Regions from separate parts of the Bacillus haynesii genome, predicted to be linked through region 2. Evidence: predicted binding sites of a transcription regulator. Region 2 holds the regulator's gene; the other holds the start of a gene.
The links. The regulator Rex, encoded in region 2, represses fermentation and respiration genes when NADH is low (regulators of the CRP and FNR family bind a similar motif). The targets are predictions, from matches to a motif close to TTGTGAAATATTTCACAA.

Region 1 (4,564 bases), 1.4 Mb from region 2:
GGAGTTTGCGGAAGAGCGTCTCCATTAAGTTTTCATCATAAACTTGGCGAATGTACGGGTTATGTTCCATCACCGCCAGTGCTTCACGCAAAAACTGTCCAAATGTTTTCCCGCTTTCAGAAAATGAGGCTTCAAGCTGAGAGCGGATCTTTTGTTCTTCCTGCTGCAAAATCTCAAAATAAAGCTCCTCTTTCGAATCGAAAAATGTATAAAATGAGCCTTGGGCAATCCCTGCCGAGGCTGTTAATTCACCGACGCTCGTTTTCTTCAATCCAAGCTGCGCAAAAAGCTTTCTTCCGCTTTGCACTAATGCTGAACGGATTGCTTCCTTTTCTTTTTCGGTAAATTTCGGCATAGACATCTCTCCTCCATTCATAAATATATGAATAATTTTATTTTATATTCATATAATGAGCTACGACTTCCCTGTTGTCAATGTATTTTGGTTCAAATTTACCACAATATTTTCATTTGCCCGTCAAATTTAAAGCAAAAAAAAGCACCACTTATAGTTTAAACTATAAGTAGCGCTTCATTTTCCATTAATAAGCCAGGCTGAACAGACCTTTAATATGGCTCAGGTAGCGGACGTTGCTCGCTTCTTTCATCAATGAAGCAGGCAGGCCTTTAAGAGATGTGCTGTTCGCGCCGATTACGGCAACTGCGTCTTTGCGGCCAAGGCTTGCAAGCGTACCTGAGTTGACAGGGCTGAACGTTTCCATTGATTTGTTTTCTAAGTATGCATACAGGTTGTAGCCGATCAGCTCGCCCATTTGCCATGCGATTTGAGCTGTCGGAGGGTACGGACGGCCATCCGGACCGAAGACAACGGCGCTGTCTCCTGCAACAAATACGTCTTCATGTGATGTAGATTGAAGGAAGTCACTTACAGTTGCGCGTCCGCGGTTGACTTCAAGACCTGATTCGCCGATAAGCGGATTGCCTTGAACACCGCCGGTCCAGACAAATGTATTTGTGACGATTTTTTGCCCGTCTTTTAAATCAACAACGTTTCCTTCTACATTTGTGACAGGCAGTCCTGTCAAGAATTCAACGCCGCGTTTTTCAAGGCTCTTTGTCGCACGTTCGATCAGCTCATCTGGAAGAACCGGCAGGATTTTCGGACCGGCTTCAACAAGCTTCAGCTTGATTTCTTTCGGATCGACACCGTAGCTTCTCGCAAGGTTCGGCATGATATCGGCAAGTTCACCGACAAGCTCGACGCCTGTGAGTCCGCCGCCGCCGATTAAGATTGTAGCATCAGCTTCGTTTTTCGTTTTAGCATATTCGCGCACGCGCTCTTCAACATGCTTGAAGATTTTGTTTGCATCGTTTGCTGATTTAAGCACCATGCTGTTTTCTGCAAGTCCCGGAATGCCGAAGTAAGCAGTAACAGAACCAAGACCGACGACAAGCGCGTCATACGTTAGGGTAGAGCCGTCAGAAAGAGCGACTTCTTTTTTATCAACTGAGAAAGAGTTGACTTTGGCGATTTTAAGATCGATGTCTTTTCCTTTGAAAAGCTTTGCAAGCGGCATCGCAACTGCCTGTTCTGACACGTTGCCCGCAGCAAGGCGATGCAATTCTGTGATGATTTGGTGTGTCGGGTATTGGTTAACCACTGTGACTTTTGCTTCTTCTTTTGTGTAGTGTTTGCGAACTGTTAAAGCAGACAGTAATCCGCCGTAACCAGCGCCTAAAATGACGATATGTTTTGACATCGTGAATCCTCCGTCCTTATTCTGAATGTATAGTGATTATTTTTGTTTTTCGCGTTCTGACATGATTTGCAGGTAGCTTTGAACAAAGCGGAACAGCTTTTGGGCCTGCGGATCTTTAAGCATTTTCAGCAAACCGAAAAGTCCGATGACTTCATTGCTTTCGTCAGCGCGGTCTTTTGCTTCAATGGCGGTAGCCGCGATTTCTTTTGCCGTATCTTTGACAGGCTCAAGAATTTCTGTAATGGCACCGACCGTATCATTTTTTAATACTTCATCAGTTGCAACAGATTGTGCGAAATCGTAAGACTTTGTCAAAATGTTGACCAGTTCTGTCAGCTTTGGAAGCTGGTCGACTAAAGTAGTCAAAGACTCCTGTACTTCAGGTTTTAGCAGTTGATCGATAAGATCGCGTTGGCTTTGGCTTACAGATTCGTTTGTTTGATCAGCTGTTTGATCGATTGTTTCCGGCATAACCAATTCTCCTTTTCAATAAGCGATGTGCTGTTTTTTGAAGGAAGCCCTTTTTCTATAGTTTGTGAATTTATGCACAAACTAGTCCGCAAAAAGGTTCTCCCCTTTTGTGTTTGTTTTGCTGTTTTCAGTCTGGAATTCCCGAAAACCCGCAATCTCAAAACACGCTGTATTTTTTACTACTAAATGATAACACTTTTTGAACAAAAAATGAACGTGATTGTTTCGGAAATGAAATAAAATCATAGAAAACTTTATATATAGGGCTTCTTTCATCCCTTTCATTTCCTATATTGTGTCTTTTTTTACGAAACGCCCCGTTCACACGTCATGATAGAGTCGTGCGAACATTTCATAGAATCGCATTTAGTTTACATAATAAAGTTATCGTTACCTCTGGTTAATCTTCATCTTTGACATCCGGATCTTCGGGGATGGGTTCGTTCAGAACGGATTCCGCCCACGCTTTATACTTTTCCATCTGTTCCATATGCGTATTGAATTGCTCTTTGTTAATTAAATGCTGCTGTCCGTCAAAGACGGTGCGGATTTTCTTTTCTCTGACAAGCTGTTCAACATATGCTTCTGAAAGCGTTAAATATTCTGCGGTTTCCTTTATCGTCAAGTACATGTTTTGCTTCCTCTCGTTTTGATTTAGGCGAACGTTGCGTTTTTAGGATCATACGATAAGATATATCAGTTTAGATGATGGAGGCCTATTCTATGTATTCAAAATGGAACTCTGAAACGTTTTATCCGCCTTCAGCCCCGCAAATGCATACCGGTCAATCTTCGCAGCAGATGAATCAAAGGCTGAAAAATCTCGAAGATCAAATGGAATTGCTGATCAAGCTCATGGAAAGCAACAATCAGCTGCTGCGTTCGATTGAAGAGCAGCAGAATCGCGTCTGCACGGCCGGCGGCGGTTCGGTCATCGTCAGAATGTGAGTTTTGATCAATCGAACTTCATCAAAATAAAAAGAGGAAGGACGCGTCCTTCTTCTTTGTTTGAAAGTCTTATCCAGTATACTACAGATTTTTTCGCGCTGAAAGGCCGGCAATTTCATCGTATGTTTCACGGTTTTCTAATGTTGACAAATCGCCTGCCGGTTCGTTCAAATAGGCAGCTCTGATCAACCGTCTCATCACTTTTGCATTTCTCGTCTTCGGCAAACCGCTGACAAAGTAAACCGCTTTTGGCTTGATTGCTTTACCGATCGCATCAGATGCAAGGTTCAGCAAATCATCTTTTAGTTCTTCTGACGGCTTTTCCGACTGTCTGAGGACGATGAAGCAGACGGCTGCCTGACCTTTGAGCTTATCCGGAACGCCGATGACGCCTGCTTCTGCCACCGCTGGATGGCCGACCAGTACGGACTCTATTTCGGCGGGGCCGATTCTTTTCCCGGCAGCATTGATCACATCATCAGAACGTCCGCTGATCGTCCAGTAGCCGTTTTCATCCCGTTTTGCCCAATCGCCGTGCACCCAGACGTCAGTCCAGCGGCTCCAATATGCTTTTTCGTATCTGGACGGCTCCTTCCAAAAACCGTTCGTCATGCCGACCCACGGCTTTGTCAGGACAAGCTCCCCGACTTCATTGACGACTTCCTCCCCTTTTTCGTTGAAGACATTGGCCGCCATGCCGGGAAGAGGCGAATTAAATGTCATCGGCGTGATCGGCCGCAGGAGCACATTGCCCAAAATACCGCCTGAGATCTCCGTTCCTCCTGAATAATTAAATATAGGAATCCGTTCTTTTCCAGCATGGCGGAACAGCCACATCCACGGTTCATAATTCCATGGTTCGCCCGTTGAGCCGATTGCCTTCAGACTGCTCAGGTCGTATTGATAGAGAAAATCTTCGCCGTGCTGCATCAGTGAGCGAATGAGCGTCGGAGAGACGCCGAGATGTGTCACCCGATGTCTGCTGACAAGCTCCCACAGCCGATCCGGGGCCGGGAAGTCCGGTGCTCCGTCATACAGCAAAACAGCCGCTCCGTTTATGAGGCCCCCGAATATTAAAAACGGCCCCATCATCCAGCCCATGTCTGTAAACCAGAAAAACGTGTCCCCCTGTTTGACATCCATCCCGAAGCCCGCATCAAATGCAGCTTTCAGCGGAAAACCGGCATGGGTATGAACCGCTCCCTTCGGCTGTCCTGTCGTACCCGATGTGTAAAGCAGCATGAGCGGATCTGAACTGTCCATTTCTTCTGTGTTCTGCAGGGGATCGCTTTTCATTAATTCATTCCAGTCTATATCTCTCTTATGATTCCAAGTTTGATCGCCATCGTGAAGCCTGCAGACGACGACTTTTTGGACGGAGGGGGAACGGTCCGCGGCTTTGTCAGCTTCTTTCTTCATGCAGA
Region 2 (4,564 bases):
TCGCGTTTACTCTCTGTCTCGTCATCGTGCTGCTGATTTTGCGGACGGTCCCGAAGACGACGCTTCGCAACCGTCCAAAAGCATCGGTTGGCGCGTCAATCGGATGGGCGGTAGCCGGCGTTTTTCTCGCTTTGTTTTCGCAGTCAATTGCCGCTTCGATCGAAATGTACTTGTTCGGGGTCAACCCGGAATCCGAAAATACGCAGCGAATCATGGAAATCATCACCGCATTGCCGCTGATGGTGTTTGTCTCTTCTGTATTCGGTCCGATTCTTGAAGAAATCATTTTCAGAAAGATCATTTTCGGTGCAATCTATGAGAAAACGAATTTTTTCATTGCCGCTTTGTTCAGTTCGGTTCTCTTCTCGGTCGTCCATTTGGATTTCAGCCATTTGCTCATTTATACAGCAATGGGATTCACATTCGCTTTTTTATATGTCAGAACCAACCGGATTATCGTGCCCATTTTCGCCCATGTCGCCATGAATACTTTCGTCGTCTTGCTGCAGACATTCCGGGAGCCTATTGAAAAATATTTGGAACACGTCGAGAAAATGCAAATGATTATTGGAGGATTTCTATGATGAGAAGCCCTAAATTCTGGGGAGTGATTTATTTTTTAACGGGTGTGCTGTTTACGTATCTGGCGGCAACCTCGCCCGGAAACATGTGGTCTTTTTATACGATCCTGCTGATGCTTTTCGCAGCCTATAATATCAGCATTTCCTTTAAAATGTTCGCCATGGCCGGCAGGATGAAGCGAAAAGATCAATAGCCTTTTATGTGAAGGAAAAGAGCCATTCTGAAAAAAGAATGGCTCTTATTTTGTATGGTCGTTCAAAAACGCTTGATTTTCCTCTTGAATCATTGTTTTTTGCGCTTGCCTGTAGGATATTCTTGAAATCACGATACTGATTTCATAAAGAATGAGCAATGGCACTGAGACCATTAAATGCGACAAAAGCTCAGGCGGTGTAATGAGCGCCGCGATGACGAACAACACAAAATATGCGTATTTTCTGATTTTCGCCAAAAACATCGGCGTCACGAGCCCGAGCCTTGTAATAAACATGATGACCACAGGCATCTGAAACAATAAGCCAAAAGGAAGCGTCAACTGAAGCAGAAACTGAAAATATTCGTGAATTCCGATGACCTGGTTAACATTCAGATCATCTGAGACTCTCGTCATAAAGTCCACGACAAACGGAAATAAAATAAAGTAAGAAAAGGCAATGCCGCCTAAAAAAAGAATGATCGATACCGGAATATAGCTAAGCGTCACTTTTCGTTCTTTTTCATACAGCCCCGGGCTAATGAAAGCCCACAGCTGGTATAAAACAAGCGGCGAAGTCAAGACGGCACCGATGATGAACGCAAACTGCACGTACACAAATAAAGGATCGGTCAGCTTAAACGCGTTAAGCGTCAGCAGCTTCGCTTCATCCGTCTGCTGCAGATAGATAATCAGCGGCTTTGCCAAAAAAAAGCCTGCCGCAACAAATAAAACAAAAAAGAAAAAAGTGATCACAAGCCGTCTGCGTAGTTCTGTGATATGTTCTATCAGCGACATTTCTTTTCCCTTCATAAATGTCATCCTATCCTACTGATCTTCTTTCTTTTTATCGGAATCGTCGTCAGCCAAACCTTTTGTCGCATTTTTAAACTCCCGCAGCGTGTTTCCAGCCGCTCTTCCCAGCTCGGGAAGTTTCTTCGGGCCGAATATCAATAGCGCCACCACGACGATTAAAATAAAGCTTCCAGGACCGATTGGCATAAAGCCTGCCCCCTTTCCTTTATTTTTCGTTTTCCGTTTTACTTTTCCTGCATTGAATAATGTTTCAGAAAATACACCAGCGACTGAAGTTCAACCGCCAAATCTATATGATGAATGCGAATGTGTTCCGGCACATTCAAGCGGGCCGGCGTAAAATTAAGAATGCCTTTAATGCCAAGCGCCACCAGCCTGTCTGTAATCGACTGTGCAGCTTGAGCTGGAACCGTCAAAATGGCGACCGGGATATCATCATCCGTCATATGCTCTTCAAGCTTATTCAGATCATAGACGGGAACGCCGCCGACCTCGGTTCCGATTTTTTCTTCATTGATGTCAAACGCCATGGCGATCTTTGTATTATTGTTTTTGATAAAATTGTAATGGAGAAAGGCTGTCCCCAAATTCCCCACGCCAATGAGCGTTACGTTCGTCGTTTCATCCTGATCAAGCGTCTTTCTGAAAAAGGACAGCAAATAATTGACATTGTAGCCGTATCCTTTTTTTCCGAGCGCGCCGAAGTACGAGAAATCCCTGCGGATGGTCGCGGAATCGACTTTGACGGCATCGCTCAACTCAGCGGAAGATACACGCTGTTTTCCGGATGCATGAAGGTTTTTTAAAAAACGATAGTATAATGGCAGCCGTTTCGCTGTCGCTTGCGGAATTTTTGAATGATCCATGTTCATAAACTAATCCTCCATGTCTACATCAGCTTTTTCCCTTTTATAGTCACCGTTTTTCCCGCCTGTCTTTTCGAGAAGAAAGGTCGGTCCTATCACCATTCCCTTATCCGCCGCTTTGCACATGTCATATACGGTCAGCGCACATACGGAGGCGGAAGTTAACGCTTCCATTTCCACACCTGTGCTCCCTTTGGTCTTGACTTTAGATTGAATATGCAGGATGCTCTTCTGTTCTTTCTCCTCCCAACGAAAGGTGATGTCGACTCCTTTCAGAGCGATTGGGTGGCACATCGGGATGATGGCGGATGTCTGTTTTGCGGCCATGATTCCGGCCACTTGCGCCACCGCCAATACATCGCCTTTTCCGATTTCCCGGTTTTTGATTTTTTCATGTACTTTTCGATTCATTGACACGCTTGAAACAGCCGCAGCTGTGCGCACTGAAGCTTCCTTTTCGCTTATATCAACCATCTTGGCTCTGCCTTGTTCATTAAAATGTGTAAACTCATTCATGTTCTTAACTCTCCTTATAACGATCATACACTATTTTTTTCGTTCTGTCTTTTTCTTCGGCTAAAATCTTCCAGACTTCACTTAATTGTTTGCTGACTGCGCGGTGATAAGCTACACTTAAAATAGCAGACAAGAGGTGAAAGATCATGATGATTTTACAAGTGAACCAGCTTTCAAAATCGTTTGGAGCCGATACGATTTTAACGAATATAAAACTCGAAGTCAGATCTCGGGACCGGATTGCGATCGTCGGACGCAACGGCGCCGGAAAATCGACTCTCCTAAAGATTATCGCAGGAAAGCTTTCATATGAAAAGGGGGACATTATCAAACCGAAGGATTTGACGATGGGCTACCTTGACCAGCATTCCGGCCTCGATTCCAAGCTGACGCTTAAAGAGGAATTGCTGTCGGTATTTGATTTTCTAAAAAAAATGGAAAAAGAAATGCGCGCGATCGAGGAAAAGATGGCGCAAGCCGGACCGGACAAGCTTGAATCATTGATGAAGACGTATGACAGGCTTCAGCAGGAGTTCAAGGACAAAGGCGGCTACCAATATGAAGCAGAAGTCAGATCCGTTATGCACGGGCTCGGCTTTGCGGGATTTGATGACTCCGTCCGCGTTCAGGACTTAAGCGGAGGTCAAAAAACAAGGCTTGCCCTCGGAAAAATGCTTTTGACAAAACCGGACCTCCTCATCTTGGACGAACCGACAAACCACTTGGATATCGATACCCTGACATGGCTTGAACAATATTTACAAAACTACAGCGGAGCGATTTTAATCGTTTCCCATGACAGGTACTTTCTTGACAAAGTGGTTACCCAAGTTTACGAGATTACCCGGGCACAAAGCAAAAAATATATCGGGAACTACAGCTCTTATCTCCAATTAAAAGCCGAGCAGCTGGAAAGGGAAACAAAGCTTTACGAAAAGCAGCAGGACGAAATCGCCAAACTGCAGGAGTTCGTCGACCGGAACCTGGCAAGAGCTTCGACGACGAAACGGGCGCAGAGCAGACGAAAGCAGCTTGAACGGATGGAGATCATGGACAAACCGCTTGGAGATGAAAAATCGGCGTCATTCCGCTTTGAAATTACTAGGCAAAGCGGAAACGATGTACTGCGAGTGGAAGACCTGACGGTAAGCTATCAGGAGCAGCCCCCGCTTCTCCGTTCATTGGATTTTCGCATTACCCGCGGGGAAAGCGTTGCGCTAGTCGGGCCGAACGGAATCGGCAAGTCAACCCTTTTGAAAGCATTGATTCAAAAGCTAAAGCCGGTGTCGGGAACAATCGCGACGGGCTCCCATGTCTCAATCGGATACTATGATCAGGAGCAGGCTGAATTGACGTCGTCAAAACGCGTGCTTGACGAGCTTTGGGACGAATATCCGGAGATGAATGAAAAGGATATCCGGACCTGCCTCGGCAACTTCTTGTTCTCGGGAGAAGATGTATTAAAACCTGTACACGCGTTAAGCGGAGGCGAAAAAGCCAGGCTTGCCCTCGCAAAGCTGATGCTGCAAAAAGCGAACTTCCTTATCCTTGATGAGCCGACAAACCATCTCGACCTGGACAGTAAGGAAGT

Region 1: the regulator Rex is predicted to act here: its motif matches at 2,255-2,272, upstream of H2R00_RS04860 (helical membrane plugin domain-containing protein).

What each region holds. Positions count from the first base shown of each region.
Region 1 covers NZ_CP059494.1:997,015-1,001,578, reverse strand. Annotated here, with positions in the region: gene H2R00_RS04870 (TetR/AcrR family transcriptional regulator) at 1-355, opposite strand, end outside; gene H2R00_RS04865 (NAD(P)/FAD-dependent oxidoreductase) at 543-1,721, opposite strand; gene H2R00_RS04860 (helical membrane plugin domain-containing protein) at 1,758-2,192, opposite strand; gene H2R00_RS04855 (excisionase family DNA-binding protein) at 2,593-2,823, opposite strand; gene H2R00_RS04850 (hypothetical protein) at 2,916-3,140, shown strand; gene H2R00_RS04845 (AMP-binding protein) at 3,222-4,564, opposite strand, start outside.
Region 2 covers NZ_CP059494.1:2,409,189-2,413,752, forward strand. Annotated here, with positions in the region: gene H2R00_RS11905 (CPBP family intramembrane glutamic endopeptidase) at 1-584, shown strand, start outside; gene H2R00_RS11910 (YdiK family protein) at 584-775, shown strand; gene tatC (twin-arginine translocase subunit TatC) at 821-1,597, opposite strand; gene H2R00_RS11920 (twin-arginine translocase TatA/TatE family subunit) at 1,604-1,777, opposite strand; gene H2R00_RS11925 (redox-sensing transcriptional repressor Rex) at 1,816-2,463, opposite strand; gene moaC (cyclic pyranopterin monophosphate synthase MoaC) at 2,467-2,973, opposite strand; gene H2R00_RS11935 (ABC-F family ATP-binding cassette domain-containing protein) at 3,120-4,564, shown strand, end outside.